Regions from separate parts of the Streptomyces sp. NPDC096205 genome, predicted to be linked through region 1. Evidence: riboswitches for the same ligand, from Rfam matches in the RefSeq annotation. Region 1 holds a riboswitch; the other holds the start of a gene.
The links. Region 1 has a riboswitch for S-adenosylmethionine ahead of ACIQ6Y_RS08505 (aminotransferase class V-fold PLP-dependent enzyme). Riboswitches for the same ligand answer to the same signal wherever they lie in the genome.
Positions count from the first base shown of each region.

Region 1 (15,486 bases):
CGGTACGGCCGTACGACTAGAGTGAAGGCCAGCCCGTCGACGCCGGCCCGTGAGGGAGAGAACCAACCGTGATCACCGCGATCGTCCTCATCAAGACCAGCGTGGACCGCATTCCCGAGATCGCCGAGCAGATCGCTTCGCTGGAGACGGTGAGCGAGGTCTTCTCCGTCACGGGGACGTACGACCTGATCGCCATGGTCCGGGTGCGGGAGCACGAGGACCTGGCGGATGTCATCCCTGGGCGGATCAGCAAGATTCCTGGGGTCGAGGCGACGGACACGCATGTGGCGTTCCGGACGTACTCGCAGCATGACCTCGAGGCGGCTTTTGCGATCGGGCTGGATTCCTGACGCCTACCGACTCGGGGGTGCGGGCTTTTGCGCGTCTGCGGGTTGTCGTGGGTTGCTCGCGCAGTTCCCCGCGCCCCTAGCGCACTGGTACGCAGCGACCCTCCTCCGTGCGGTACGTCCACTTGGCCCCCTTCGTCACCAGCTCCTTGACGGCGGTGACGAACCTGTCCACGTGCTCGTCGGGCGTGCCCGCTCCGAAGCTCACTCGGATGGCGTTGAGGGACTTCTCGCCCGGGGCGGCCTCGGGGGCGCCGCATTCGCCCTGGGTCTGGGGGTCGGTGCCGAGGAGGGTGCGGACGAGGGGGTGGGCGCAGAAGAGGCCGTCGCGGACGCCGATGCCGTACTCGGCGGAGAGGGCGGCGGCGAAGTGGGAGCTGTTCCAGCCCTCGACCACGAAGGAGATCACGCCGACCCGCGGGGCGTCGTCGCCGAAGAGGGAGAGGATCTTCACCTCGGGGACCTCGGCGAGGCCCTCGCGGACCTTGGCGATCAAATGCTCCTCGCGGGCGACCAGGATGTCCCAGCCCGCCTCGGTGAGGGCCTTGCAGGCGGAGGCGATGGAGTAGACGCCGATGACGTTCGGGGAGCCGGCCTCGTGACGGGCCGCGCTCTCGTGCCACTCGACGGCGACGCCGCCGTCCTCGCGGCGGGTGACCTTGCGGCTGGCGCCGCCGCCCGCGAGGTAGGGCTCGGCCTCGCGCAGCCAGTCGGCGCGGCCGGCGAGGACGCCGGAGCCGAAGGGGGCGTACAGCTTGTGGCCGGAGAAGGCGACCCAGTCGACGTCGAGGTCACGGACGGAGACCGGGTGGTGCGGGGCCAGCTGGGCGGCGTCCAGGACGATCCGGGCGCCATGGGCGTGCGCGGCGGCGGCCAGCTCACGGACCGGCCACAGCTCACCGGTGACGTTCGAGGCGCCGGTCACGCACACCAGGGCCGGTCCGTACGGGTCGCGGTCGGCGAGGGCGCGCTCCAGGGTCTGAACGGCCTGGCGCGGGGTGCGCGGGGCGTCGAGGTAGGTGACCCGGGCGTCCTGCCAGGGCAGCAGTGAGGCGTGGTGCTCGGTCTCGAAGACGAAGACCTCGCAGTCGGCGGGCAGGGCTCGGGCCAGCAGGTTCAGGGAGTCGGTGGTGGAGCGGGTGAAGACCACCTGGTCGTCGGCGCGGCAGTCCAGGAACTCGGCGACCGTCACGCGGGCGTTCTCGAACAGGTCGGTGGACAGCTGGGAGAGGTAGCCGGCGCCGCGGTGGACGCTGCCGTAGTACGGGGCGTACGCGGCCACGTCGTCCCAGACCCGCTGGAGGGCGGGGGCGCTGGCCGCGTAGTCGAGGGCCGCGTAGGTGACCTCGCCGCCGGTGACGAGCGGGACGGTGACATCCCGGCCCAGAACGGACAGAGGGGCACAAACGGACTGGTCGGCGGCAGCGGTGGAGACGGACATGGCGGAACTCCCGTGAGAGAGGCCCCGTAAGAGGTACGGGGAGGAAGGAAAAGGGGTGTGCGGAGGCGGGGCTCGGCGGCCCTAACGCATTCGCTTGCTCACGGGAGACTCCCTCGAACGACCCAGGACCCCTGGTTTCGCGAGGGGTCCGCGCTTGCCGCAGGCCTTGCTGCCGTGCGGCCTGGTCTTCACCCGGGGCACCCCGCCACGGACGGAGGGTTGCCGGACAGTCGGCCGGGGCCTCATGACTGTCACTCATGACCTGGTACAGGAACGTACGCGAAAAGATCGTCGCCCCGCAACCCGTGTCCGGATCGCGGGACGACAGTCGTCGTACGGTCAGGCGTCGCGGTCAGGCGTTGCTGACCGCCACCCAGCGGTCGAGCGTCCGCCTGGCCGCGCCCGAGTCGATCGACTCCGCGGCCTTCGCCATGCCGGCCCGGAGCTGCTCGGCCAGCGGGGCGCCGGTGGGCTCCAGGGCGACCAGCGCGGCCGCCGAGTTCAGCAGGACGGCGTCACGGACCGGGCCGGTCTCGCCGTCGAGCAGACGGCGGGCGACCTCGGCGTTGTAGGAGGCGTCGGCGCCGCGCAGGGCCTCGACCGGGACCAGGTCCAGGCCGACCTCACGCGGGTCGAAGGACTCCTCGGTGACCTGGCCGTCGCGGACCACCCAGACGCGGGAGGTGGCCGTGGTGGTGAGCTCGTCCAGGCCGTCGTCGCCGCGGAACACCAGCGAGGAGTTGCCGCGCTCGGCGAGGACGCCCGCGACGATCGGCGCCATGCGCGCGTGCGCGACACCGACGGCCTGGGCTCTCACCTTGGCCGGGTTGGTCAGCGGGCCGAGGAAGTTGAAGGTGGTGCGGATGCCCAACTGGCCGCGGGCGGCCGCCACATGACGCAGCGCCGGGTGGAACTTCACCGCGAAGCAGAAGGTGATGCCGGCCTCCTCGGCGACCTCGGCCACCCGCGCGGGGGTCAGCTCCAGGTTGACGCCGAGCTTCTCCAGCACGTCGGAGGCGCCCGAGGCGGAGGACGCGGCGCGGTTGCCGTGCTTGACGACCTTCGCGCCGGTGCCGGCCACCACGATGGAGGACATGGTGGAGATGTTCACCGTCTTGGCGCCGTCGCCGCCGGTGCCGACGATGTCGACCGTGTCGCCGGGCACCTCGATGACATTGGCGTGCTCGTACATCGCACGCACCAGGCCCGTGATCTCCTCGACGGTCTCGCCCTTGGCGCGCAGCGCCACCGCGAAGCCGGCGATCTGCGCGTCGGTGGCCTCGCCGCGCATGATCCGGTCCATCGCCCACGCGGTCGCCTCCGCGCTCAGGTCGTACCCGTCCAGCAGGGCGTTCAGCACCTCGGGCCAGGAACGGCCCGCCGCGGTGTCGCCTCCAGCGGGGGTCACAGCGCTCATCAGCCGCTCCTAGTGAGTACGAGAAAAATACGGTGTCCGGGTCGTGAAGACTCCTGCACCCACCCTATCCAGCCGACGGCACGGCGAAGGGCCCCCGTCCGAACACCGGACGGGGGCCCTTCACTGTGTGGCGAGCGCAGCGATCAGTGGTGGCCGTGGCCGCTCGTGATCTCCTTGTACTCCTCGACAGTCGGCTTCGGGATCTGGGAGTCCTCGCCGTAGTACGCGTTGCTCAGCTTCGCGCGCAGCTTCTCGGAGCCCTTCACCTTGCGCTCGACGCCGTTCTCGTCGACCGTGGGGCCGATCTCCGCCGGCTTGTACTGCTCGTGCGCGGTGAGCGTGTGCAGCGCCTCCTGGCTGAGCGGCTCGTGCACCTCGATGAACTCACCGTGCGGCAGGCGCTTGATCGTGCCGGTCTCGCGACCGTGCAGGACCTTGTCCTTGTCACGGCGCTGCAGGCCGAGGCAGATCCGCTTGGTGAGGATGAACGCGATGACCGGTCCGGCGAAGAAGCCGATCCGGACGAACCACGTGACCGCGTTGATCGACAGGTGGAAGTGGGTGGCCCAGAGGTCGTTTCCACCGCCGACCAGCGTGATCATGTACAGCGTGATCCAGGCGACGCCGAACGCGGTGCGCGTCGGGGCGTTGCGCGGACGGTCCAGGATGTGGTGCTCGCGCTTGTCGCCGGTGATCCAGGACTCGATGAACGGGTAGACCGCGAGCGCGATCAGCACCACACCGAACAGGACCAGCGGGATGAACACGCCCAGGACCAGCGTGTGGCCCCAGAGGTTGATCTCCCAGCCCGGGAAGAAGCGGATGAGACCCTCGGCGAAGCCCATGTACCAGTCGGGCTGGGCGCCGGTGGACACCTGGTCCGGACGGTAGGGGCCCATCGCCCAGATCGGGTTGATCTGCGCGATCGCCGCGATGGCCGCGATGACACCGAAGACCAGGAAGAAGAAGCCTCCGGCCTTGGCCATGTAGACCGGCAGCAGCGGCATGCCGACGACGTTCTTGTTCGTCTTGCCGGGACCCGCGAACTGCGTGTGCTTGTGGTAGAAGACCAGGATCAGGTGGCCGACCACCAGACCGAGCATGATGCCCGGCAGCAGCAGGATGTGGATCGAGTAGAAGCGGGCCACGAAGTCGGTGCCCGGGAACTCGCCGCCGAACAGGAACATCGAGATGTACGTGCCCACGATCGGCGTCGACAGGATCGCGCCCTGCGTGAAGCGGACACCGGTGCCGGAGAGCAGGTCGTCCGGGAGCGAGTAGCCGGTGAAACCGGTGAACATGCCCAGGACGAACAGCAGGAAGCCGAACAGCCAGTTGATCTCACGCGGCTTGCGGAACGCGCCCGTGAAGAACACGCGCATCATGTGCACGAACATGCCGGCGAGGAAGATCAGCGCGGCCCAGTGGTGGATCTGCCGGATGAGCAGACCGCCACGGACGTCGAAGCTGATGTCCAGCGTGGAGGAGAACGCCTCCGACATGAGCTGGCCCTGCAGCGGCACGTAACTGCCGTGGTACTCCACCTCGTTCATCGACGGGTGGAAGAACAGCGTCAGGTACACACCCGTGAGGATGATGATGATGAAGCTGTAGAGGCAGATCTCACCCAGCATGAACGACCAGTGGTCGGGGAAGATCTTGCGCATGTTGGCCTTGGCCAGGGAGTAGATCCCGAGCCGGCCGTCGGCCCAGTCGGCGATCCGCTCGCCGGCCGGTGCCTTCCCGCGTGCGCGGGAGTCGGTGGTCTGGTTGGTGCTCATCCGCGCTCCCAGAAGGCAGGGCCGACGGGCTCGTCGAAGTCGCTGAGCGCCTCGAGGTAGCCCTCGTCGTTCACGCCGATGCGCAGCTGCGGCAGGGCGTGACCGGCGGGACCGAAGATCACCCGGGCACCGTCGGACAGGTCGAAGGTGGACTGGTGGCAGGGACACAGCACGTGGTGCGTCTGCTGCTCGTACAGCGAGATCGGGCAGCCCACGTGGGTGCAGATCTTGGAGAACGCCACGATGCCTTCGTGCGACCAGTCGAGCTCGCGCTTGTCCTTGATGTCCTCCGGCTGGAGCCGGACGATCATCAGGGCCGCCTTGGCGATCTCGTTCTGGAAGTCGTGGTCGTGCTCCTCCAGGCCCTCGGGCTTGGCGAAGGTCAGCGAACCCACGGCCACGTCGGAGGGACGCAGCGGCTCGTTGGTGTTCATGTTGACGAGCAGCTTGCCCTTGCGCCACAGGGTGTGACGCAGCTTGTCCTCGGGCAGCGGGCCGAGGTCGCGCAGCAGCACGACACCGGACAGCGGCACCAGGGTGAGCGCACCGAACATGGTGTTGCGGATCAGCTTGCGCCGGCCGATCGCCGACTCCTTGGCGCCTTGGCGGAAGTCCTCGTGGACCTTCGCGCGGACCTCTTCGGACGCCGCGATCGGGTGACGGTCGTCGGCGACCTCCACGTCGGACATCAGGGTGCGGGCCCAGTGGACCGCGCCCGCGCCGATGCAGAACAGGGCCGTGCCGAGGGTCAGACCCAGCGCGAAGTTCAGCGCGTTGAGGTGACCGATCGGGAAGACGAAGACGGCCTTGTCGTGCGGGATCGCCACGTACGAGGCGATGAAGCCGACGGTGGCCAGCATCGACACCGTGAACAGCAGGGCGACCGCGCGCTCGGACCGCTTGGCGGCCCGCTCGTCGATGTCCTGGATCCGGTGCTCGTGGGGCGGCAGGCCCGGGTCCGCGAACGGGTTCTTCTCGTCCGCGACGCTCACCGCGCCGTGCGCGGTGCCCTGCTCAGCGGGCAGGTTCTCTTCTGGAATGTCTTGGCTACTCATGACTTCTTGGCCTTTGCGGTCCGAGCGGCGACCCAGACGGCGACCGCGATCATCGCGCCGAGGCCGAAGACCCAGGAGAAGAGGCCTTCGGTGACCGGCCCGAGGCCGCCCAGCTCGAGACCACCGGGGTTCTCGGTGTCGTCGCCGTTGACCGCGTCGAGGTACGCGATGATGTCCTTCTTGTTCTGCTCCGACAGCGTGGTGTCGGGGAACGAGGGCATGTTCTGCGGGCCGGTCTGCATGGCCTCGTAGAGGTGCTTGGGGTCGACGCCCTCGAGCGTCGGAGCGTACTTGCCCTTGGTGAGCGCGCCACCCTTGCCGGTGAAGTTGTGGCACTGCGCGCAGTTGGTGCGGAAGAGCTCGCCGCCCTTGGCGATGTCCGCGCCCTCCGGGCCGTACTGCTCGTCGGTCGGGACCGACGGGCCGGCGCCCAGCGAGGCGATGTACGCCGCGAGCTGGTCGATCTGGGCCTGCGAGTAGATGTTCTTCTTCCGCGGCACCTGGGCGCCCTGGGAGGTCGCCGCCGGCATACGGCCGGTGCCGACCTGGAAGTCGACGGCCGCGGCGCCCACGCCGACCAGGCTCGGACCGTCGGAGGTGCCCTGACCGCCGGTGCCGTGGCAGCTGGCGCAGCCTACGGCGTAGAGCTTCTTGCCCTCGTCGATGGTGAGGGACTGGGCTGTTTCATCGGCCTGCGCCTTGTCCGCGGGCGCGAACACGGCGTACAGCCCCCCAGTGGCCGCCAGCGCGAGGAGTAGGACGACGACCGCCGCCAGCGGATGGCGTCGTCGTGCGGAGAGCTTTTTCACGGATTACCCCGGTGTCAGGATCTTCTGCGTCGATGCTTCTGGATGTGCGCTTCGGGAACGCGCGGTGGATCGGGTCCCGCTACTTGATCATGTAGATCGTGGCGAAGAGGCCGATCCAGACGACATCGACGAAGTGCCAGTAGTAGGACACGACGATGGCGGCGGTCGCCTGCTCGTGGGTGAACCTGCGGGCCGCGTACGTACGCCCGAGGACCAGCAGGAAGGCGATGAGACCGCCCGTCACGTGCAGGCCGTGGAAGCCGGTCGTCAGGTAGAAGACCGAGCCGTACGGGTCCGAGGACAGGGAGAGCCCGTCCTTCTTCACCAGCTCGGTGTACTCGAAGACCTGGCCACCGATGAAGATCGCACCCATCACGAAGGTGACGATGAACCACATCCGGAGCTTCTTCACGTCACCGCGCTCGGCGGCGAACACGCCGAGCTGGCAGGTGAGGGAGGAGAGCACCAGGATCGTGGTGTTCGTCGCCGAGAACGGGAAGTTCAAGGCCTCGGCCTTTTCCGCCCAGAACTCGGGACCGGTCACCGATCGCAGGGTGAAGTACATCGCGAAGAGGGCCGCGAAGAACATCAGCTCGGAACTCAGCCAGATGATGGTTCCGACGCTGGTGAGGTTCGGTCGATTGACCGACGGGTGCGCGTGCCCGGTTTCTACTGTCGTTGCTGTCGCCACGACCGACATTATGTCGGTCGCTTATCCCGCCCTCACTCCGGGGGGTGCCGTTCGGAGTGTTGCTGCCCGCCGAACCGGTGTTGACGTGGTGTTCAGGGGGAGGACGACAGGAGTAGCATCCGGCCCAACGGCCCCGCCCGTCCTGCCCGTACGACGCTGACGTCTCGGAGGAACAATGCAGCCGACCGCCACGGTGCTGGTCTACAGCGACGACTCCAACACCCGGGAGCAGGTGCGGCTCGCCACGGGCCGACGACCGGCTCCGGACGTTCCCGCGGTGGAGTTCGTGGAGTGCGCGACGCCTGCGGCGGTGCTGCGCGAGCTGGACCGCGGGGGCATCGACGTGTGTGTGTTCGACGGTGAGGCCGTGCCCATGGGGGGCATGGGGATGTGCCGGCAGATCAAGGACGAGGTGTTCGGCTGCCCGCCCGTGCTGCTGCTGATCGGGCGGCCGCAGGATGCGTGGCTGGCGACGTGGAGCCGGGCCGACGCGGCTGTGACGCATCCTGTGGACCCCGTGGAGTTCGCCTCCGCTCTGGCCTCTCTGCTGCGGCAGAAGCGGCTTCAGGGCGTCTGACCTCCTCACACGCTCTGCGGCCTCAGTCTCGCCACCTCTTCCGGGACTGAGACCGCGGACGTGCCGTTGCCGAGCAGGGCGCTGCCCTTGCGCCACTTCTCCCAGGGCATGTTCCAGTCGCCGAAGCCGTTTCCGAAGGCCTCCATCGTGTGGCCGCCGGAGTTGACGACCCGGACGACGTCGCCCTCGCGGACGTGCTCGAAGAACCACTCGGCGTTGCCGGTGCTCATGCCCGTGCAGCCGTGGCTGACGTTGGCGTAGCCCTGGGAGCCGACGGACCAGGGGGCGGCGTGGACGTACTCGCCGCTCCAGGTTACGCGGGTGGCGTAGTAGACGGGCAGGTCGTAGGACTCGGCGGAACCCTCGGCGATGCCGATGCTGGTGCCGCGCATACGTACGTAGTACTCCTTGCCCAGCACGACCTTGACGCCGTTGCGGGTCTCGAAGCCCGGCTTGCCCGTGGTGACCGGCATGGAGTTGATCTCCTTGCCGTTCTTGTACACGGTCATCTGGTGCGAGGCCGCGTCGGTGACGGCGATGACGCTGTCGCCGATGGTGAGGGTGACGGGCTTGGCGCTGCCGCCCCAGAGGCGGTCGCTGATCTTGATGCCCTCCAGGTTGCTGCGCACCCGGACCGTGGCGTGGGTGGGCCAGTACTCCTTGGGCCGGTAGTGCAGTTCCTTGTCGTCGACCCAGTGCCAGGCGCCCTCGACGTGCGGGGTGGACTCGACCTTCAGGGCGCGTTCGACGATGGCGCGCTGGGCCTTGTCCTTGACCGGCATGCCGAGTTCGGCGGTGACGGGCTGGCCCACGCCGTACGTGCCGGTCTTGGGGCCGAAGGTGACGTCCAGGCGCTTCTTGGTGCTGGGTTTGCCGGTGTCGAAGGTGACGACCTTGCGGCCGGGGGCGCCGTCCTCGTCCTCGGTGCTCACCCGGACCGTGTAGCGGGCGTCCGCGGCCAGCGGTGAGGTGCTGTGCCACCGGGTGCCGTCGGCGGAGAGTTCGCCCGCCACATGGCGTCCTGTGGCGTCCACGGCGGTGACGTCGGTGATGCGGCCGTCGGAGTCCTCGGCCGTGATCTCGAGGGGCTTGTCCGGATCGGCCTTCTTCCCGTCGCCCCCGGGGGCGTTGAAGGAGACCTGGTCCGCGGCGTCGTACGGCGCCGCGGACAGCGGGTTGCCGTCGGCGCCGCAGGCCGCGAGGCCCGGGCCGAGGCTCATGACCAGCAGGGTGCAGCCGGCGACGATGCGCGGTGAGGTGCTCATGACCTCAACGTAGGAAGCTTCGTCAACGGCGGCGCGCCGGGTGACACGGACGAGGTACCGGAAGTAGGCGAAACGGAGGAACCCGGACTCTCCTGACGGAGTGTCCGGGTTCCGGAGCGCTCAGCTCGTGTTACTGCGCGCGGTGCTCGCCGCGCAGGTCACTGGGTGCGGTTCTCACCGCGGTAGTACTCGAAGACCCAGCCCCAGATGCCGATCAGGATGATCGGGGCGGCGAAGTACAGCAGCCACCAGCCCACGGCCACGCCGAGGAACGCGATGGCACCGCCGACCGCCAGCGCCAGCGGCTGCCAGCTGTGCGGGCTGAAGAAGCCCAGCTCACCGGCGTCGTCCGCGACGTCGGCCTCCTGGTTGTCCTGAGCACCGGTGTCGACCCGCTTGGCCGTGAAGCCGAGGTAGAAGCCGACCATGATGCACAGGCCGAAGGCCAGGAAGAGCGCGGTCGTACCGGCCGGCTCCTTCGACCACACGCCGTAGAACACGGCCATGGCGAGGATGAAGACGCTCAGCCACATGAACATCTTGCCCTGGATCTTCACTTGCCGGCCTCCTTGCCGCCCGCCAGCGCGGCGGCTTCCTGGCCACCGTGGCCCAGCTGCTCCAGCGCGGCGATCTCAGGGTGGTGCAGGTCGAACGCCGGGGATTCGCTGCGGATCCGCGGCAGGGTGAGGAAGTTGTGCCGCGGCGGCGGGCAGGACGTCGCCCACTCCAGGGAGCGGCCGTAACCCCACGGGTCGTCGACCTCGATCTTCTTGCCGTACTTGGCCGTCTTCCAGATGTTGTAGAAGAACGGAAGGATCGAGGCGCCGAGCACGAACGAGCTGATCGTCGAGATCGTGTTCAGGGCGGTGAAGCCGTCGGCCGCCAGGTAGTCGGCGTAACGACGCGGCATGCCCTCGGCGCCCAGCCAGTGCTGGACCAGGAAGGTGCCGTGGAAGCCGACGAACAGCGTCCAGAACGTCATCTTGCCCAGGCGCTCGTCGAGCATCTTGCCCGTGAACTTCGGCCACCAGAAGTGGAAGCCGGAGAACATCGCGAAGACGACGGTGCCGAACACCACGTAGTGGAAGTGCGCCACCACGAAGTACGAGTCCGAGATGTGGAAGTCCATCGGCGGCGAGGCCAGGATGACGCCGGTCAGACCACCGAAGGTGAAGGTGATCAGGAAGCCGGTCGCCCAGAGCATCGGCGTCTCGAAGGACAGCGAGCCCTTCCACATCGTTCCGATCCAGTTGAAGAACTTCACGCCGGTCGGGACGGCGATGAGGAACGTCATGAAGGAGAAGAACGGCAGGAGCACGCCACCGGTGACGTACATGTGGTGGGCCCACACGGTCACGGACAGACCCGCGATGGCGATGGTCGCCGCGATCAGACCCTGGTAGCCGAACATCGGCTTGCGGGAGAAGACCGGGATGACCTCACTGATGATGCCGAAGAACGGCAGGGCGATGATGTACACCTCTGGGTGTCCGAAGAACCAGAAGAGGTGCTGCCACAGCAGGGCTCCGCCGTTGGCCGCGTCGAAGACATGGGCGCCGAACTTGCGGTCGGCCTCCAGCGCGAACAGGGCCGCGGCCAGGACCGGGAAGGCCAGCAGGACCAGGACACCGGTCAGCAGGACGTTCCAGGTGAAGATCGGCATACGGAACATCGTCATGCCAGGGGCGCGCATGCAGATGATCGTGGTGATGAAGTTGACCGAGCCGAGGATGGTGCCGAAGCCGGAGAAGGCCAGACCCATGATCCACATGTCGGCGCCGATGCCGGGGCTGCGGACCGCGTCCGACAGCGGGGCGTAGGCGAACCAGCCGAAGTCGGCCGCACCCTGCGGGGTGAGGAAGCCGGCGACGGCGACGAGCGAGCCGAACAGGTACAGCCAGTAGGCGAACATGTTCAGTCGCGGGAAGGCGACGTCGGGGGCACCGATCTGGAGCGGCATGATCCAGTTCGCGAAGCCGGCGAACAGCGGCGTCGCGAACATCAGCAGCATGATCGTGCCGTGCATCGTGAACGCCTGGTTGAACTGCTCGTTCGACATCATCTGCAGGCCCGGACGGGCCAGCTCGGCGCGCATGAGCAGAGCCATGACGCCACCGATGCAGAAGAACACGAACGACGTGGCCAGGTAGAGCGTTCCGATCGTCTTGTGGTCAGTGGTCGTCATCCACTTGACCACGACGTTGCCGGGCTGCTTGCGCCGGACCGGCAGCTCGTCCTCGTAGTACGAGTCTTCGGCTGCCCCGGCACCCTGAGGTTCGTTGAGGATGCTCACAGGTTGTTCGTCTCCCGGTTCTTCTCATGGGCGGTCTGCTCGATGCCCGCGGGAACGTAACCGGTCTGCCCCTTCTTGGCGAGGTCCTTCAGGTGCTGCTCGTAGCGCTCCGGGGAGACGACCTTCACGTTGAACAGCATCCGGGAGTGGTCGACGCCGCACAGCTCGGCGCACTTGCCCAGGAAGGTGCCCTCCTGGTTGGGGGTCACCTGGAAGGCGTTGGTGTGGCCCGGGATGACGTCCTGCTTCATCAGGAACGGCACCACCCAGAAGGAGTGGATGACGTCGCGCGAGGTCAGGACGAAGCGGACCGTCTTGCCCTTGGGCAGCCACAGGGTCGGGCCCGGGTTGCCGGTCTGCGGGTTGCGCTCACCGGGCGTGCCGCAGGTGTAGACACCGCCGGCGTTCGCCGGGAAAGCGTCCCTGTAGCGGTCCGGGATCGCGTTCAGTTCCTCGGCCTTCTTGGCGTCGCCCGTGGAACCTTCGACGTTCTCGATGTAGTTGAAGCACCAGCTCCACTGGAAGCCGACCACATTGACCGTGACGTCGGGCTTCTTCGACATGTCGAGGAGCTTCGACTCGTCGCGGGCCGTGAAGTAGAACAGGACCGAGACGATGATGATCGGGACCACCGTGTACAGGGCCTCGATGGGCACGTTGTACCGGGTCTGCGGAGGTACCTCGATCTTGGTGCGGCTGCGCCGGTGGAAGATGGCACTCCAGAGGATCAGGCCCCACACCAGCACGCCGACGGCGAGCGCGGCAGCCCAGGAGCCCTGCCACAGGGAGAGGATCCGCGGAGCCTCTTCTGTGGTGGGGGTGGGCATGCCAAGGCGGGGGAAGTCCTTCCATGTGCAACCGGTGGCGGTCGCCAGGACCAGGCCCGCGGTCATTGCCTGCAGCAGCTTCCGCCGCATCGGGCGCCGCGGCGAGCGGTCGGAGCCGTTGGGACTCACGTAGCGCCTTCCCGAGAGTCTCGCCCGCGCGTATTGGCTGCGGCCTTCTCGCTGGTCGGTCGCCGCCCTGCGTCGGGCAGGGGTTTGGATGTTTATGCGGACCAAACCCTAGCCGACGCCCTCCGGGGGTTCGCGGGGAGGGGGGCCTAGTGAAGGGGGTGGTTCGCTGGTTTGGCGGCTGCGGGTTCGTCGTGGCTGTTCGCGCAGTTCCCCGCGCCCCTTAGGTACGTTGCCCTTCGGCACGTTTTAGCGTTGCTGTATGTCCTACTTCGACGCTGCATCCAGTGCGCCTCTCCATCCCGTGGCACGTCAGGCGCTGTTGGCCTCTTTGGATGAAGGGTGGGCCGATCCCGCGCGGTTGTACCGGGAGGGGCGGCGGGCGCGGATGTTGCTGGACGCCGCGCGGGAGGCGGCCGCGGAGGCGGTGGGCTGCCGGCCTGACGAACTGGTCTTCACCGGTTCCGGGACAAGGGCCCTGCACAGCGGCGTGGCGGGGGCGTTGGCCGGGCGGCGGCGCGTCGGACGCCACCTGATCGTGTCATCGGTCGAACATTCCGCCGTGCTCCATTCGGCCGAGTCGCATGAGCGGGAGGGCGGCACGGTCACTCGAGTGGGTGTCGACCGGGCGGGACGGGTGAGTCCGTCGGCGTACGCGGAGGTGCTCCGGGAGGACACCGCGCTGGCGTGTCTGCAGTCCGCCAACCACGAGGTGGGGACCGTGCAGCCGGTGGCGGAGGTGGCCGAGGTGTGCCGGGCGGCCGGGGTGCCGCTGCTGGTGGACGCGGCGCAGTCACTGGGATGGGGCCCGGTGGAGGGCGAGTGGTCCCTGTTGACGGGGAGCGCCCATAAATGGGGCGGTCCGTCCGGGGTCGGGCTGCTCGTCGTCCGCAAGGGCGTGCGCTTCGCGGCCCAAGGACCGGTCGACGAGCGGGAGTCCGGGCGTGCCGCCGGCTTCGAGAACATCCCGGCGATCGTCGCGGCCGTCGCGTCCCTGCGGGCGGTACGCGCCGAGGCCGCCCAGGAGGCCGTACGGCTGCGGGAGCTGACGGAGCGGATCCGCGCGCGGGTGCCTCAGCTGGTGCCGGACGTGGAGGTCGTCGGCGACCCGGACCACCGCCTGCCCGGCATCGTCACCTTCTCCTGCCTCTACGTCGACGGGGAGGCCCTCCTGCACGAACTGGACCGGGCCGGCTTCTCCGTCTCCTCCGGCTCCTCCTGCACGAGCAGCACCCTGACGCCCAGCCACGTCCTGAAGGCCATGGGCGTCCTGACCGAGGGCAACGTCCGCGTGTCCCTGCCGATGGGCGCGGTGTCCGAGGACGTCGAGGGCTTCCTGGACACCCTGCCCGGCACGGTCACCGCCGTACGGGAGAAGCTGGGGGCGCCGACACCGTCCGCGGTCGTCCACGAGGACGAGCTGGTGGTCGACGCCCTCGGCAAGCGCTGCCCGATCCCGGTCATCGAACTGGCCAAGGTGATCGGAGACGTACCCGTGGGTGGCCTGGTCAGGGTCCTGTCCGACGACGAGGCAGCTCGACTGGACATCCCGGCGTGGTGCGAGATGCGCGAACAGGAGTACGTGGGCGAGGAGAAGGCGGAAAAGGGAACCGCGTACTTGGTACGTAGGTCTACGTGAGGTAGCCCTCAGGGGCGCGGGGCTGTGTCGATATGCGGCTACCGCCGCGTGGGCGCGACCAGCCCCCCACAACCCGCAGACGAAACTCAGCCGAGATGCCCACGCACCTCGTCCGCGGCCTCATGCCCGTACGCCTTGGTGAACCGGTCCATGAAGTGCGCCCGCCGCAACTGGTACTCCTGCGTACCAACGGTCTCGATCACCAGCGTGGCGAGCATGCACCCGACCTGCGCGGCACGCTCGAGCGAAACGCCCCACGCCAGCCCCGAGAGGAACCCCGCCCGGAAAGCGTCGCCGACACCGGTCGGGTCGGCCTTGCGCTCCTCCTCGGCGCAGCCGACCTCGATGACCGGCTCGCCCACGCGCTCGATGCGCACGCCGCGCGACCCGAGCGTGGTCACCCGGTGGCCGACCTTGGCCAGGATCTCCGCGTCGCTCCAGCCGGTCTTGGACTCGATGAGCCCCTTCTCGTACTCGTTGGAGAAGAGGTACGTCGCCCCGTCCAGCAGTATCCGGATCTCCTCGCCGTTCATCCGGGCGATCTGCTGGGAGAAGTCGGCCGCGAACGGAATGCTCCGCGTCCGGCACTCCTCGGTGTGGCGGAGCATCGCCTCGGGGTCGTCGGCGCCGATGAGGACGAGGTCGAGGCCGCCGACCCGGTCGGAGACGGTCTTGAGCTCGATCTGCCGGGCCTCGCTCATCGCACCGGTGTAGAAGGAGCCGATCTGGTTGTGGTCGGCGTCCGTGGTGCACACGAAGCGGGCGGTGTGCAGGGTCTCGGAGATACGGACCGAGCCGGTGTCGACGCCGTGCCGGTCCAGCCAGGCCCGGTACTCGTCGAAGTCGAAGCCGGCCGCGCCGACCAGGATCGGGTGGGTGCCGAGCTGGCCCATGCCGAACGCGATGTTCGCGCCGACGCCGCCCCGCCGTACGTCGAGGTTGTCGACCAGGAAGGAGAGCGAGACCGTGTGCAGCTGGTCCGCGACGAACTGGTCGGCGAACCGGCCGGGGAAGGTCATGAGGTGGTCGGTGGCGATGGAGCCGGTGACTGCGATGCGCACGGCGTGGGTCTCCTGGGTGGAGGGGTAATGACAGTCCACGCTACCCGGTATGCGGTGCGGCCCAGAAGCAGGCAAAACTACCCGATAGTAGATCTTTCTTCGTGAGTGCGGTCGTGCATACGGTGCGGTCATGACGAACCTCAAGGCTCCCGCCGCC
Region 1 covers NZ_JBIWFS010000002.1:459,196-474,681, forward strand. Annotated here, with positions in the region: gene ACIQ6Y_RS08495 (rhomboid family intramembrane serine protease) at 1-72, shown strand, start outside; gene ACIQ6Y_RS08500 (Lrp/AsnC family transcriptional regulator) at 69-350, shown strand; gene ACIQ6Y_RS08505 (aminotransferase class V-fold PLP-dependent enzyme) at 427-1,788, opposite strand; SAM riboswitch class IV at 1,934-2,051, opposite strand; gene trpD (anthranilate phosphoribosyltransferase) at 2,141-3,205, opposite strand; gene ACIQ6Y_RS08515 (cytochrome bc complex cytochrome b subunit) at 3,349-4,986, opposite strand; gene ACIQ6Y_RS08520 (Rieske 2Fe-2S domain-containing protein) at 4,983-6,041, opposite strand; gene ACIQ6Y_RS08525 (c-type cytochrome) at 6,038-6,850, opposite strand; gene ACIQ6Y_RS08530 (heme-copper oxidase subunit III) at 6,930-7,550, opposite strand; gene ACIQ6Y_RS08535 (hypothetical protein) at 7,717-8,118, shown strand; gene ACIQ6Y_RS08540 (Ig-like domain-containing protein) at 8,124-9,383, opposite strand; gene ACIQ6Y_RS08545 (cytochrome c oxidase subunit 4) at 9,542-9,940, opposite strand; gene ctaD (cytochrome c oxidase subunit I) at 9,937-11,676, opposite strand; gene coxB (cytochrome c oxidase subunit II) at 11,673-12,632, opposite strand; gene ACIQ6Y_RS08560 (cysteine desulfurase/sulfurtransferase TusA family protein) at 12,892-14,268, shown strand; gene ACIQ6Y_RS08565 (carbohydrate kinase family protein) at 14,355-15,329, opposite strand; gene ACIQ6Y_RS08570 (hypothetical protein) at 15,460-15,486, shown strand, end outside.

Region 2 (15,486 bases), on a different contig from region 1:
CCTCCTTGGCGACGAGGTTCATGCCGTCGCGGATGGGGTTGACGAGGGCGACGTCGGCGAGGCGGTAGGCGGCGAGGGAGCGGGCGAAGTCGTCCTGGACGTGGAGGACGACCGGGGTCCAGGTGGGGGTGCCGTAGGAGGCGTTGATCTCGTCGGCGAGGCGCTGGACCTCTGCCGTGTAGTCGCGGTAGACGGCGAGGTCCTGGCGGGAGGGGTAGGCGAAGGCGACGTGGACGACCTGTTCGCGCCACTCGGGGTGGAGGTCGAGGAGGTGGCGGTAGGCCAGGAGGCCTCGGACGATGTTCTTCGAGAGCTCGGTGCGGTCCACTCGGACGATGGCTTTGCGGCCCTCGCCGATCTCGGTGCGGAGGGACGTCATGCGGTCCTGCACGTCCTGCCGGTGGGCGCGTTCGCGCAGGAAGTCCGCGTCGGCGCCGAGGCCGTGGACGCCGATCCGGGTGTCGCCCGGGCCGCCGGCGAATTCCTCGCAGCACGCGGTGAAGGCGTTCGCCCAGCGGTGGGTGAGGAAGCCGAGGCGGTCCGCGCCGAGCATGCCCTTCAGGAGCTGGGCGGAGATGTCGTCCGGGAGCATGCGGAAGTACTCGGGCGGGGCCCAGGGGGTGTGGGAGAAGTGGCCGATGCGCAGGTCGGTGCGCAGGGTGCGCAGGAGGCCCGGGACCAGGGCGAGGTGGTAGTCCTGGACGATCACTGCCGCGCCCTCGGCCGCCTCGGCGGCGAGCGCTTCCGCGAAGGCCCGGTTGTAGGTTTCGTAGGAACTCCACTGGCGGCGGAAGTCCTCGTCGAAGACCGGTTCCAGTGGGGTCTGGTACAGCATGTGGTGGACGAACCAGAGGACCGAGTTGGCGATGCCGTTGTAGGCGTCGGCGTGGACGTCGGCCGGGATGTCCAGCATGCGGACGCCCGGCTCGCCCTCGCCGCGGCGGACGGCCTCGCGGTCGCCGTCGGACAGGGCCGAGCAGACCCAGAGGGCGCCGGCGTCCGGGCCGATCGCGGAGAGGCCGGAGACCAGTCCGCCACCGCCGCGTCTTGCGTGCAGCGCGCCGTCCTCGCGCAGTTCGTACGAGACCGGGCCGCGGTTGGACGCGACCAGCACCTGTGCACCGTGCGTGGAAGCCATAGCCCTCAACCTAGCCCGGCCCGGAAACGCTCAAACGCGCGTATCAGCCGGATACGGAGAGTTCGGGCGTCACGCGACCTTGCGTGACGCGTACTCTGCGATCTCCAGCATCGGCGGACGCTCCTCGGTGTCCACGGAGTAGGTGCGGGCCTCGAAGCCGTCCTCGCCCCGTTCGAACTGGGTGAGGGCGGGGCGGATGAGGTGGCCGCGGGCCAGGCGGAGCTGGGCCGTGCGGTAGATCGCCGCCGCCATGCGGCCCAGGGCCTGGCCGTCCTGGTGGCGGTGCTTGCGGACGCCGACGTCGACCTGGGCGAGGGCGTCCAGGCCCACCAGGTGCAGGGAGTCCACGAGCATGCCCAGCTCCACGCCGTAGCCGACGGGGAAGGGGAGCTGTTCGAGGAGGCTGCGGCGGGCCGCGTACTCGCCGCCCAGGGGCTGGACGAAGCCGGCGAGCTGGGGCCAGTGCATGTTGAGCAGGGGGCGGGCCATCAGCTCGGTGACGCGGCCGCCCTGGCCCTGGGCGCCGGCCAGGGGGCGGTCGTACATGCCCTTGACCAGGTCCACGTCGGGGTCGGTGAGCAGGGGGCCGACGATGCCGGAGACGAAGTCCGAGGAGAACTCCTTCAGGTCGGCGTCGATGAAGCAGACGATGTCCCCGCTGGTGACGAGGAGCGAGCGCCAGAGCACTTCGCCCTTGCCGGGGACGGACGGGATGCGGGGGAGGATGTCGTCGCGGTGGACGACCTTGGCGCCTGCCGCTGCGGCGACCTCCGCGGTGCGGTCGGTGGAGGCCGAGTCGACCACGACTATCTCGTCGACGAGGGGGACCTGCTGCATCAGGTCGTGGCGGATGATCGCGACGATGTCGCCGACCGTCTCCTCCTCGTTGAGCGCGGGCAGCACGACGGAGACCCTCAGGCCGCTCGCGCGCTTCGCGGCCAGGATCTGGTGGAGCGGGCGGTCGGTGACGGACCAGGAGCGAGTGGTCAGCCAGCGCTCGACTTCTTCCAGCACAGCCTGCGGCTCCTCTGCGTTCTCTCGGCGAGGGGGTCGGAAGTGATCCATCTCGCGGTTCGGACGGCTATCTCAACTGTCCTGGCCTTCGGTTACAGTCTTGAACAACGCTGATGACCATCGCATGTCGGGGGTCCTCCGCGTGGACAACTCCATACCGCTCATCCAGAGGGGCAGAGGGATACGGCCCGATGAAGCCCCGGCAACCCTCCAGTCGGTTCTCCTGACATTCGTGCAGCGAGGCTCCCGGCTAGGGAAGGTGCCAAATCCGTCTCACGGCGAGATGCGTCGTGAGGAAGATGAGGAGAAAGGGCCTCGCCTCACATGGCTGCGCAGACTGTTGCAACCTCCACCGATTCCACCGTCGACCTCGGGCCGGCCGCCGCCCTGAGCTGTCGCGAGTGCGGGCACCAGGTGCCCCTCGGACCCCTCTTCGCCTGCGAGGAGTGCTTCGGACCGCTGGAGATCGCGTACGACTTCTCCTCCTACGACGCCGAAGAGCTGCGCAAGCGGATCGAGTCCGGCCCCGCGAACATCTGGCGGTACGCGCCGCTGCTGCCGGTGCCCGCCGACGTGGCCGAGAAGCCCAACCTGAACCCCGGCTGGACCAAGCTCGTGCAGGCAGACAACCTGGCGCGCGAGCTGGGCGTGACCGGCGGGCTGTTCATCAAGGACGACTCCGGCAACCCGACTCATTCCTTCAAGGACCGGGTCGTCGCGCAGGCTCTCGAGGCCGCGCGTGCCTTCGGGTTCACCACCCTCTCGTGCTCCTCCACCGGCAACCTGGCCGGCGCGGTGGGTGCCGCCGCCGCTCGTGCCGGTTTCCGCTCGTGCGTGTTCATCCCGCACGACCTGGAGCAGGGCAAGGTCGTCATGGCCGCGGTCTACGGCGGCGAACTCGTCGGCATCGAGGGCAACTACGACGACGTCAACCGCTTCTGCTCCGAGCTCATCGGCGACCCGGCGGGCGAGGGCTGGGGCTTCGTCAACGTCAACCTGCGCCCGTACTACGCGGAAGGGTCCAAGACCCTCGCGTACGAGATCTGCGAGCAGCTCGGCTGGCGGCTGCCCGACCAGATCGTGGTGCCCATCGCCTCGGGCTCGCAGCTGACGAAGATCGACAAGGGGCTCCAGGAGCTGATCAAGCTCGGGCTCGTCGAGGACAGGCCGTACAAGATCTTCGGTGCGCAGGCCGAGGGCTGCTCGCCGGTGTCCACCGCCTTCAAGGCCGGGCACGACGTGGTGCGCCCGCAGAAGCCGGACACCATCGCCAAGTCGCTGGCCATCGGCAACCCGGCCGACGGGCCGTACGTCCTGGACATCGCGCGCCGCACCGGCGGTTCTGTGGAGGACGTGACCGACGAGCAGATCGTCGACGCGATCAAGCTGCTCGCCCGGACCGAGGGCATCTTCGCCGAGACGGCCGGCGGTGTGACCGTCGGCGTGACGAAGAAGCTGATCGACAGCGGTGTCCTCGACCCCTCGCTGACCACCGTCGTCCTCAACACGGGTGACGGCCTGAAGACCCTCGACGCGGTGGCCGGTACCGGTCTGACCGCCACCATCCGCCCCAACCTGGACTCCTTCCGAGAGGCTGGCCTCGCATGAGCGTGACCGTCCGCATCCCCACCATCCTGCGCACCTACACCGGCGGTCAGGCCGAGGTTCCCGCCCAGGGCGCGAACCTCGCCGAGGTCATCGCCGACCTGGAGAAGAACCACACGGGCATCGCCGCCCGGGTGCTCGACGACCAGGGCAAGCTGCGCCGGTTCGTGAACGTGTACGTCAACGACGACGACGTGCGCTTCGAGCAGGGGCTGGAGACCGCGACCCCGGACGGGGCCGGCGTCTCCATCATTCCGGCGGTCGCCGGCGGCTGAGACCCGCCCGCCCATTACCTTCGGTAAGGGTGGTCACCGAGAGTTCATCGAATTGCCCCCTCCGTGAGAGAAGCGGAGGGGGCAATTCTGCATGGTTGAGCACGGTAGAGTTGGGGAAGCCCGCCGCCTCCGTATGCCGGGTGCATATGAAGTCCGCTCGAGGATCCGTCGAGAACCGACGAGAAGCAGCCAAAGTGCCCGGCGGTTTTGCGCCTTTCGCTCCTTATGTGCGGCCCGACTTGCCCTGAAACAGGGTGAATTCTTGGCAAACTCCCGAACGCCTGCGTCCTGAATTCTCGTCCGATTGACCTGTTGCAGACGGCAGTTGGACAGATACATTCAGCCGCGGTCGACGCGTTCCGGCGCACGCCCCCGGCCAATGGGGGGTGAGGTCTGACCCGGGTCCGCGAAGTGTGGATCTGTGCAAGGGCCAGTAATAGGGGAGTTAGGCATGGCTCAGGGCACCGTCAAGTGGTTCAACGCGGAGAAGGGGTACGGCTTCATCGCGGTCGACGGTGGTGCGGACGTCTTCGTCCACTACAGCGCGATTCAGATGGACGGGTACCGCACCCTGGAAGAAGGCCAGCGAGTCGATTTCGAGATCTCGCAGGGCCAGAAGGGGCCGCAGGCGGACATGGTCCGGCTGGCGACCAGCTGAAGCACGCGTCGACTCACTGCGCGACGTTCTTCTTCGAAGGGCCCGCACCTCCCGGGGTGCGGGCCCTTCGTCCTGCCCGCAGTCTCCTGGACGTGCCGCTCGCCCGTGTCCTGTTCGCCTCCGGCTGATCCCCCCGGCCCGAACCCCGCGCCTGCGGCTGATCCCCCCGGCCCGAACCCCGCGCCTGCGGCTGATCCCCCCGGCCCGAACCCCGAGAGCCGCTTGCACTCGCAGGGGGCGAGTGCTAATCATTGCGTTAGCACTCTGAAGGTGAGAGTGACAACGAAGGACCGGGTCGGTGAGGCCGCAGGCCAAGTGGGGCAAGGAACCACGGGGCAGGCAGGCCGTCCGTCGCGGGCGCGGGCGCGGTCCGAAGGAATCACCCCCAGTCCTGGAGGGACCACTTCACATGGCCAAGATCATCGCGTTCGACGAGGAGGCGCGGCGCGGCCTCGAGCGCGGCATGAACCAGCTCGCGGACGCCGTCAAGGTGACGCTCGGCCCCAAGGGTCGCAACGTCGTCCTCGAGAAGAAGTGGGGCGCCCCCACGATCACCAACGATGGTGTCTCCATCGCCAAGGAGATCGAGCTCGAGGACCCGTACGAGAAGATCGGCGCCGAGCTGGTCAAGGAAGTCGCCAAGAAGACGGACGACGTCGCCGGCGACGGTACGACCACCGCCACCGTTCTCGCCCAGGCGCTCGTGCGCGAGGGTCTGCGCAACGTGGCCGCCGGTGCCAACCCGATGGCTCTCAAGCGCGGCATCGAGAAGGCCGTCGAGGCCGTCTCCGGTGCGCTGCTCGACCAGGCCAAGGAGGTCGAGACCAAGGAGCAGATCGCCTCCACCGCCTCCATCTCCGCCGCCGACACGCAGATCGGCGAGCTCATCGCCGAGGCGATGGACAAGGTCGGCAAGGAAGGCGTCATCACCGTCGAGGAGTCGCAGACCTTCGGTCTGGAGCTCGAGCTCACCGAGGGCATGCGCTTCGACAAGGGCTACATCTCCGCCTACTTCGCGACCGACATGGAGCGCATGGAGGCGGTGCTCGAGGACCCGTACATCCTCATCGCCAACTCCAAGATCTCCTCGGTCAAGGACCTGCTCCCGCTCCTGGAGAAGGTCATGCAGTCGGGCAAGCCGCTGCTGATCATCGCCGAGGACGTCGAGGGCGAGGCCCTGTCGACCCTGGTCGTCAACAAGATCCGCGGCACCTTCAAGTCCGTCGCCGTCAAGGCCCCGGGCTTCGGTGACCGCCGCAAGGCCATGCTCGGCGACATCGCCATCCTCACGGGCGGCGAGGTCATCTCCGAGGAGGTCGGCCTCAAGCTGGAGAACGCGACCCTGGACCTCCTGGGCCGCGCCCGCAAGGTCGTCATCACCAAGGACGAGACCACCATCGTCGACGGCGCCGGCTCCTCGGAGCAGGTGGGCGGCCGCGTGAACCAGATCCGCGCCGAGATCGAGAACAGCGACTCCGACTACGACCGCGAGAAGCTCCAGGAGCGCCTGGCGAAGCTCGCGGGCGGCGTGGCCGTCATCAAGGCCGGTGCCGCCACCGAGGTGGAGCTCAAGGAGCGCAAGCACCGCATCGAGGACGCCGTTCGCAACGCGAAGGCGGCCGTCGAGGAGGGCATCGTCGCCGGTGGTGGCGTGGCCCTGCTGCAGGCCTCCCAGGTCTTCGAGAAGCTGGAGCTCGAGGGTGACGAGGCGACCGGCGCCAACGCCGTGAAGCTCGCGCTGGAGGCCCCGCTGAAGCAGATCGCCGCCAACGGTGGTCTCGAGGGTGGCGTCATCGTCGAGAAGGTGCGCAACCTTCCCGTCGGCCACGGCCTCAACGCCGCGACCGGTGAGTACGTCGACATGATCGCCGAGGGCATCATCGACCCGGCGAAGGTGACCCGCTCTGCCCTGCAGAACGCCGCCTCCATCGCCGCGCTGTTCCTGACCACCGAGGCCGTCATCGCCGACAAGCCGGAGAAGGCCGCTGCGCCGGCCGGCGGCGGCATGCCGGGCGGTGACATGGACTTCTGATCCTCCCGAGGATCAGCGGCAGTCCTGCGCACGAGGGCGGCACTTCCTGTCTCCGACAGGGGGTGCCGCCCTTCGGCGTGTCCGGGGTCATAGGCAGGTACTTAAGAACCTGCAAGAATGCGCACTCACATACCGACCGGTTTCACCGGCGCACGACCTGAGGAGCCCCCACGTGAGCGTCACCGAGTCCCCCGCCTCCCGCGCCGCCGCGGTGCTGTCCCGGCCGATCACGCTGAACGGCCTCACCGTCCCCAACCGGATCGTGATGGCCCCCATGACCCGCATGTTCTCCCCGGGCGGCATACCGGGTGAGGACGTGCGCTCCTACTACGCCCGCCGCGCCGCGGCCGGCGTCGGCCTGATCGTCACCGAGGGCACCTACGTCGGCCACGACTCGGCCGGCAACAGCCGCCGCGTCCCGCGCTTCCACGGCGAGGAGCAGCTGGCGGGCTGGGCGAAGGTCGCCGAGGACGTGCACGCGGCCGGCGGCACGATCGTCCCGCAGCTGTGGCACATCGGCATGGTCCGCAACCAGGGCGACGGCCCGTTCCCCGACGCCCCCGCCATGGGCCCCTCCGGCCTGGTCACCGCGGGCGCCGAGCCCACGGGTAAGGCCATGACCCAGCAGGACCTGGGCGACGTCGTCGCCGCGTTCGCGCGGGCCGCCGCGGACGCCGAGCGCATCGGCTTCGACGGCGTGGAGATCCACGGCGCCCACGGCTACCTCGTCGACCAGTTCCTGTGGGCCGGCACCAACCGCCGTACCGACGCCTACGGCGGTGACGCGGTGGCCCGCACCAAGTTCGCCGCCGAGATCGTCGCCGCGGTGCGGGAGGCCGTCTCCCCCGAGTTCCCCGTCATCTTCCGCTACTCGCAGTGGAAGCAGCAGGACTACACCGCCCGCCTCGCCGAGACGCCCGAGGAGCTGGAGGCCGTCCTCACCCCGCTCGCGGCGGCCGGCGTCGACGTCTTCCACGCCTCCACCCGGCGCTACTGGCTCCCCGAGTTCGACGGCTCCGACCTGAACCTGGCCGGCTGGACGAAGAAGCTCACCGGCAAGCAGGTCATCTCCGTCGGCTCGGTCGGCCTCGACGGCGACTTCATCGGGGCGTTCCAGGGCGAGGGCGCGCCGCTCGGCAGCATCGACAACCTCCTGGACCGGCTGGAGTCCGACGAGTTCGACATGGTCGCCGTCGGCCGCGCGCTGCTCCAGGACCCGGAGTGGGCGGCCAAGGTGCTCGCCGACCGGACGGCCGAGCTCAAGCCGTACGACGCCGCCGCGCTGAAGACCCTCAGCTGACCTTCACAGGCTGCCGTTCAGCGGCTCGATGTCGACGCGGACCGGGGTGCCCCAGACACGCAGCACCTCGTAGTCGGTGAACTCGTGGACGAGCCGGTACGCCATCGCGGCCCGGGGGCCCCGGCGCTGGGCCGCGAGGTAGAGCTCCGCCTCGCGGCGGTCCCGCCGGGGCGTGCCGCACAGCTGCCACTCCTGGCCGTTCCACAGCTCCGGCAGCCACCGCTGCTGGGGCTGCGGCCGGTCGCCGCGCACCCCGTACCTGGACGGCGCGTTCTCCGCGGGCCGGGACGCGGCCGGACCGTTGATCTCGGCCCGCCGGGCCGCCCTGCGCCGCGTCTCGCACAGCAGGCACAGATCGGGCGCCGCGCTGTCGACCGGCCCGTTCGGGTGCTCGGCACAGCGCGTGGCGGGTGCTGCCGTGCTGATGCCCTCCTCCAGCAGGTCAAGGGCCCGTCGCAGATCCCCCTTCACCTCGTGCAGCCTGGCATCGGGCGTGTCGGCGGTCAGCGCCTCCCCGTGCTCCCCGAGGAGACGCAGGGCACGGCCTAGGGCGGTGAGCTGGGCGTGGTTCATGTTGTCCCAGGATAGGAGGTGCCGCCGATGAGTTTCCGGTGGCTTCCCGGTCTCAAGTCCTGGAGACGACTTCAGGAGGAGCCACATGAGTCAGCTGCTGCGCGTCCAGAATTTCTGTGTCTCGAGCGACGGGTTCGCCTCCGGGGAGGGGCAGAGCCTTCAGAGGCCGTTCGGGCATGCCGATCCGGGGGCGATGTTCTCGTGGGCCGGGGCCACGGCGAGCTGGCCCAACCGGACCGACCCCGGCGGGAGCCGGGGCCTCGACGACTACTTCACACGTGACTTCGCCCGGAACATCGGCGCCGAGATCATGGGGCGCAACAAGTTCGGGCCCCAGCGTGGCCCGTGGCAGGACCACGAGTGGCAGGGGTGGTGGGGCGACGAGCCCCCGTTCCGTACGCCGGTGTTCGTGATGACGCACCACCCGCGGCCCTCGTTCACCCTGTCCGACACGACCTTCCACTTCGTCGACGGTGATCCGCTCACCGTCCTGCGGCTGGCCCGGGAGGCCGCGCAGGGCAAGGACGTGCGGCTCGGCGGCGGCGCCACCACCGTGCGGGAGTTCCTGGACGCCGACCTCGTCGACACGCTGCACGTGGCCGTCTCCCCGGGCGTGAAACTCGGCTCGGGCGTACGGCTCTGGGAGTCTCCCGACGAGCTCCTCGACCGCTTCCACCTGGAGGTCGTGCCCAGCCCCAGCGGGGTCACGCACCATCTGTTCTGGCGGAAGTGAGCGCGGCCGAGCCCTGGGTCAGCCGCTCGTCGCCGACAGCGCCGCGCGCAGGTGGCCGCCCGACTCCTCCAGCAGGCGGGCGGCCGTCGGGCCGTCCACGTCGGCGAGGATGGTGAGGATCGCGTCCTTCACCTCCCCGTCGGTCGCCGCCAGCGCCGCTTCGATCTCGTCGGCCGTGGCCCCGGTGGCCAGCGCGACGATACGGCGGGAGCGGGCGCGCAGCTTCTCGTTGGAGGCCCGTACGTCGACCATGAGGTTCCCGTAGGTCTTGCCCAGCCGGATCATCGTGATCGTCGAGATCATGTTGAGGACGAGCTTCTGGGCCGTGCCCGCCTTCAGCCGCGTCGAGCCGGTGATCAGCTCCGGGCCCGTCACGACCTCGATGCCGTGCTCGGCGGCGGCCGCCAGCGGACTGCCCGTGTTGCAGGACAGGCCCACCGTGAGGGCGCCCAGCGACCGGGCGTGCTCCACCGCCGCCACGGCGTACGGGGTGCGGCCCGAGGCCGAGATGCCGATCACCGTGTCGTCGGGGGCGACCTTGAGGGCGTCCAGGTCCGCCCGCGCCAGCTCCTTCGAGTCCTCCGCGCCCTCGACGGAGGTCACCATCGCCTGGGGGCCGCCCGCGATCAGGCCGATGACCTGGGCGGGGTCGGTGTTGAAGGTCGGCGGGCACTCGGAGGCGTCCAGGACGCCGAGTCTGCCGGCGGTGCCGGCGCCGGCGTAGATCAGGCGGCCTCCGGTTGCCATGCGGTGGCTCACGGCGTCGATGGTTCTGGCGATTTCCGGCAGGTGCCGGGACACGGAGGCCGGGACCGTCGTGTCCCCTGTGTTCATCAGGCGCGCGATCTCCAGGGTGGGGAGGCGGTCGATCTCCGCGAGTTCCGGGCGGAAGGCTTCTGTGGTGAGGGTGTCCAGGTGGAGGTCTTCGGGAGTCATGGGGGGCGGCTCTCTCCGGGTTCAACTAAGACCGTAGGGGTTGTTCGTTGTGGTCGGGTGCCGGTTTGTTGTGGCTTGTCGCGCAGTTCCCCGCGCCCCTGACAGCATCCACTTCACCTGCGATGGCGATGTGCCAGTGCCTCGTACGACGCCGCCAGGGCCGGGGCCGCCGTTTCGTAGGTGCGTTGCATGACGCCTACGAACAGGCAGTCCACGACGAGGAGTTGGCTGGTCCGTGACGACATCGCGGCCGGTCTCAGCTCTGTCTCGCGGGCCGTGGACGTCGTCAGGACGTGGTCGGCGTACTGAGTGACCGGGGAGTCGGGGCGGCCGGTGATGGCGACGGTCGTGGCGCCGTGCTCGAAGGCGACGCGGAGGGGTTCTATGACGTCCCCGGTGGAGCCGGAGTGGGTGATCGCGATCGCCACGTCACCCGCCCTCAACTGCACCGCGTTGGTCACCGCGAGGTGGGGGTCGCTGTGGGCGTGGGCTATGAGGCCTATGCGCAGGAGCTTCTGGGTGAGGTCCTGGGCGACCAGACCGGAGGCGCCTATGCCGTAGACGTCGATGCGGCGGGCGGAGGCGGCCGCGGTGACGGCGGCGCCGAGCTGCACGGTGTCCAGGGCGGCGGCGGTGTCGGCGAGGGTCTGCTGTTCGTCGTAGGCCAGCTTCGCCACCACGTCCGCGATGGGGTCGTCGACGGCGATGTCGGTGGTGATGGAGGGCGCGCGGCCCGACTGCTGCTGGGCCGCGAGGCCGGCGAGGGCGAGGCGCAGGTCGCGGTAGCCGGGGTAGCCGAGCAGGCGGGCGGTGCGCACGACGGTCGCCTCGCTGGTGCCGGTCAGTCCGGCGAGGCCGGTGACCGTGAGGGCCGCGCAGCCGGCCGGGTCGCTCGCGACGGCCTCGGCGACACGCTGCATGGAGCGGGTCATCGAGGGGGCGAGGGTGCGGACCTTGGCGGCGAGGGCGGCCGGAGCGGGCGGGGTGTCGCCGCCCGAGGAGGAGCTGCCGCCCGACGGGGAGAAAGTTTCCTTCACTACACGGGTCACCCGTGAAAGATATTTTCGGCTCGGTGTCGCGGTCAAGAGTGCGCACAATGGGAGCTATGGAAGCCCTCAGCCCCTTGGAACAGGCCCTGCACGCTGCCCGCGCACTGGTGCTCGCCGACCTCATGGCGGGACGGGTCGCCGAGGCGGACGTCGTCTCACTGGTCGAGGAGTCCGTCGCGCAGCGCCGCTGGTGGGTGGAGCAGTGGCCGGAGGGCGCCCACTATGTGGCCGGGCTGGTTGCCCAGGACGTCCAGGACGCGCTCCTGGAGCGGTACGGGCGCTGGCCGTTGTGCCCGGTGTGCGGCTCGGGCGACCCGCACTCGCTGGACGTCGAGCCCGAACTGGGCCCCGACCCGCACTGGGTGTGCCACAAGGCCGGGGTGCGGGTGGCCCGGGTCGGCACGCTGGGCGCGGCCGGCGGGGCCACGTCCTCGTGACCGTCTACATCGACCCGCCCCAGTGGCCGGGGCACGGCCGGATGTGGTCCCACCTGGTCAGCGATGTCTCCTACGACGAACTGCACACTTTCGCCGACCGGCTGGGCGTGCCGCGCCGCGCCTTCGAACGCGACCACTACGACATCCCCGCGCACCGCTACCGGGACGTGGTGCGGGCAGGCGCCGTGGAGGTCAGCAGCCGCGAGGTGGTGCGGCTGCTGCACGGCGCCGGGCTGCGGCGCAGGAAGAACAACAGCTCGTAGCCGTCAGCCCGCCGGCCCGTCAGCCCTTCAGCTCGAACACCAGCAGTTCGCCGGCGTCGCCCTTCTCGCCGACCTGGACGAAGCCCGTGCGGGTGACGACCGCCTGGGAGGCGAGGTTGTCCCGGTCGACGGTGGCGACCAGCGTCGTGACGTCCTCGCGGTCCAGCGCCCAGCGGGTCAGCGCGCCCAGCGCCTCGGTGGCGTAGCCCTGGCCGCGGGCGGACTCGGCGAGGTCGTAGCCGACCTCCACCCGGCCCTGCTCGTCCGGCGCGCCGTGGAAGCCCATGCCGCCGACCGCGCGGTCGTCCTCCTCGCGGACGAGGACGTACACACCGAACTCGGGGCGGTGCACCCCCGCCTCGTACGCCTGCCACAGCATCTGGGAGGCGACCCGGGTGCCGTCGAAGGGCCCGTCCTCGACCCAGTCGAAGCCGCCGTCGCCGCCGCTGTGGAGGTCGGCCGCGGCGGCGGGGGTGACGCCCTCCAGGGCGAGGCGGTCGGCCCGGATGACGTGGTTGTTGGACCAGCGCCAGCCGGTGACCGGCTCGCGGCCCGGCAGGTCGCCGCGGCCGGTCGCCCACAGCAGGGTCGGCCACGGGGCCGGGCCCGGCCGGACGGTCGGGAAGATGGTCGTCAGGACGTACTCGGCGACCTCGGCGGGCGGCTCGTAGGGCGTGTCGAAGGCGCGGGCGATGTCATGGGTGTGCAGCAGCACCTCGGCGATGCCCATCGCGGCGAATCCGTCGCGGTTCGCGCTGCGGAAGGGGTACGGGTGGAAGCCGCGCGCCGCGCGCGGGGTGGTGCGCAGGGTCGCCGAGAACAGGGCGCCCATGACCTCGACGACCTCGATCTGGCCGGCGTTGTCCGCCTTGTAGTCGCCGTTCTCGTCGCCGTCGACGGTGATGTCGAAGGGCGCGTACGACGACTTGAGCCGTCCGGCCAGGTTGCCGGCGTACCCGATGAGGTCGCTGGCGATGTGCGTGACCGTCTCCCGGCAACTCCACTCCAGGCCCGCGGCCTTGGTGCCCGACCAGTCCTCCCCGACCACCGTCCGCAGCAGTGCCGCGCAGCTCGCGACCGCCTCTTCCGCCCGTTCCGCACCCATGAATCGCATGCGGGCAGGCTAGGCGGCCCCTCGCCTCAGGTCGACAGCATTTCCAGCTCACCGCGCAGGTTGTAGCGGGCCGTCGCCTCCCAGTGCTTCTGCCCGAAGGGCGTGTGGAACAGCCGTGGCAGTTCGAGAAGTTGGCGCAGGATGTCCGAACGGCCCGCGCGGAAGGCGTCGTTGGGCACGAAGTGGTACTCCTCGCGTACGGCGGCGGTGTACGCGGCGTACGCCGACGGCGGCGAGGCCAGGACCGCCAGGTCCGCGTCGCACAGCACCTGCCCGTCGAAGTCGTCCTCGCCCGGGTCGTGCGTCACGGTCAGCCGCACCAGCCGCGCCACCTCGGCGGTCCTGACGTCGGACACCCCCGCCTCGGGCAGCGCGCGCTCGGCGAGCCGGGCCGACCGCTCCTCGTTCTCCGAGCGGTCCGGCAGATACACCGCGTCGTGGAACCAGGCCGCCAGCCGTACGACGTCCGCGTCGGCGGCGTACCGCTCCAGCGTGTCGACGTGGTCCAGCACCGCGACCAGGTGGGCGAGCGTGTGGTAGTGCCGCTGCGGCTCCTGCCAGCGGGTGAGCAGGTTGTCGGCGTACGGCGCCGGGTCGGGGCCACCGCCGGGACCGCGGGCGCCCTCCAGGGCACGGGCGAAACGGGCACGCAGGACGTCGAGATCGGCCATGCGGCCATTCTCCCGCGTGGGGCGACGGGCCCCGCCTAGCGTGGCCGTATGACTGACATGGCTGAGGTACACGACCCGGAACTGCCCGGACGACTGCTCGTCACGGAGCGGGACGCGCTGATCCCGCTGCTGCGGGGACGCCCCGAGGAGGACTTCGCGATTCCCACCGCCGCCTGTCCGGGGTGGTCGGTGCGGGATGTGCTGGCGCACTGTTCGTCGGCGCTGATGCGGGTGGTGGAGGGCCGGTTCGAGGAGGGCGTGTTCTCGCCCGCTTCGAACGACCGGGACATCGCCGAGCGGGCCGGGTGGAGCAACCAGCAGGTCGTCGACGAGCTGGAGCGCGGGATGACCGAGGCCGGGGCGGCGATCGTGAAGGCGGGCGGACGGCTGGACATGGTCGCGCTGGGGGAGTGGGTGCACGCCGGGGACGTGCGCGAGGCCTTCGGCGAGCCGGGTGCCTACGCGGGCCCCGGCCTCCCGCACGCCCTCGCCCTGCTGGCCTGGCTGACCCGGGCCAAGGGGCACGTGCCGCTGCACGCCGACCTGGACGACGCCGACGAGCCGCTGCGGCTGGGCGAGGCCAGCGGTGAGCGGACGCCGGCCCGCTACATCGGGGACGCGCCGACGCTGGTCCGGCTGTACGCCGGGCGGCCGCTGAGCGGGGCCTCCTACGAGCTGGCCGGGGTCGAGGCCGCCGAACTGAACATCTTCGGCTGAAGGGCGATCTCGCGGCCCGGCGCCTTCCCGACGTACCCTGAGATTGGACTAGACCTGTAGCCGCTCCAGGGAACACCGACGGAAGGGGTCCTATGAGCACGCGTGCAGTCCTGGAGGTGATCGCCCTCGACGCCGAGGACGCGGTCGCCGCCCAGGCCGGAGGCGCGGACCGCCTTGAGGTGGTCACCGACATGGCCGCCGACGGGCTCACCCCGCCGGCTGCGACCGTCGCCGCGATCCGCGCCGCCGTCGACATCCCGCTGCGCGTGATGCTGCGGCTCGCGGGCGGGTTCGCCGCCGGGGAGGTCGGCCTGCTGGTCGACGCCGTGCATCGGATGCGGGGGGCCGGGGCGAGCGAGTTCGTCCTCGGCTTCCTGGACGCCCACGGCGGGGTCGACATGTACGCCGTCGAGCGGGTCGTCGCCGAGCTGGACGGGTGTCCCTGGACCTTCCACCGCGCGATCGACCGGGCCGCGGACCGGGACGCCCTGCGCAAGCAGCTCGACGGGCTGCCCGGCCTGGACACCTACCTGACCGCAGGCGCGGCCGCCGGGGTCGACGACGGCCTGCCCACGTTGGTGGCGGAGGCCGCGCGGCAGGGCGAGCCGGGGTACGAGCAGCAGATCCTCGTGGGGGGCGGGTTGCAGCTGGAGCACGTACCGCGGTTGCGGGAGGCGGGGATCGACGCGTTCCACATCGGCGGAGCGGCTCGCTCGGCGGGTTGGGCGGGGGTGGTGTCGGTGTCGGCTGTGGCTGAGTGGCGGCGGGTGCTGGACGCGGACTGAGGGGGCTGGTTCCGGCGCCTACCGGGCTGCGGGTGATCGTGGGTTGCTCGCGCAGTTCCCCGCGCCCCTGGGGACGTCACCCCTGGGTGCGTGCCCTAGGGGGCGCGGGGAACTGCGCGACCAGCCACGGCGGTGGGACAGCCCGGTACGAACGGTCACCACCCCCGAACAGCCCCGGAACGTCAG
Region 2 covers NZ_JBIWFS010000006.1:138,914-154,399, forward strand. Annotated here, with positions in the region: gene ACIQ6Y_RS22845 (trehalose-6-phosphate synthase) at 1-1,138, opposite strand, end outside; gene ACIQ6Y_RS22850 (glucosyl-3-phosphoglycerate synthase) at 1,208-2,152, opposite strand; SAM riboswitch class I at 2,311-2,458, shown strand; gene thrC (threonine synthase) at 2,477-3,760, shown strand; gene ACIQ6Y_RS22860 (MoaD/ThiS family protein) at 3,757-4,032, shown strand; gene ACIQ6Y_RS22865 (cold-shock protein) at 4,484-4,690, shown strand; gene groL (chaperonin GroEL) at 5,100-6,722, shown strand; gene ACIQ6Y_RS22875 (NADH:flavin oxidoreductase) at 6,895-8,022, shown strand; gene ACIQ6Y_RS22880 (hypothetical protein) at 8,026-8,595, opposite strand; gene ACIQ6Y_RS22885 (dihydrofolate reductase family protein) at 8,681-9,328, shown strand; gene murQ (N-acetylmuramic acid 6-phosphate etherase) at 9,347-10,264, opposite strand; gene ACIQ6Y_RS22895 (MurR/RpiR family transcriptional regulator) at 10,378-11,313, opposite strand; gene ACIQ6Y_RS22900 (hypothetical protein) at 11,370-11,750, shown strand; gene ACIQ6Y_RS22905 (DUF4031 domain-containing protein) at 11,747-12,013, shown strand; gene ACIQ6Y_RS22910 (GNAT family N-acetyltransferase) at 12,033-13,127, opposite strand; gene ACIQ6Y_RS22915 (hypothetical protein) at 13,154-13,798, opposite strand; gene ACIQ6Y_RS22920 (maleylpyruvate isomerase family mycothiol-dependent enzyme) at 13,856-14,515, shown strand; gene ACIQ6Y_RS22925 (copper homeostasis protein CutC) at 14,608-15,300, shown strand; gene ACIQ6Y_RS22930 (HelD family protein) at 15,483-15,486, opposite strand, start outside.
Region 2: linked by a shared signal. The riboswitch ahead of thrC (threonine synthase) and the one ahead of ACIQ6Y_RS08505 (aminotransferase class V-fold PLP-dependent enzyme) in region 1 are both predicted to bind S-adenosylmethionine.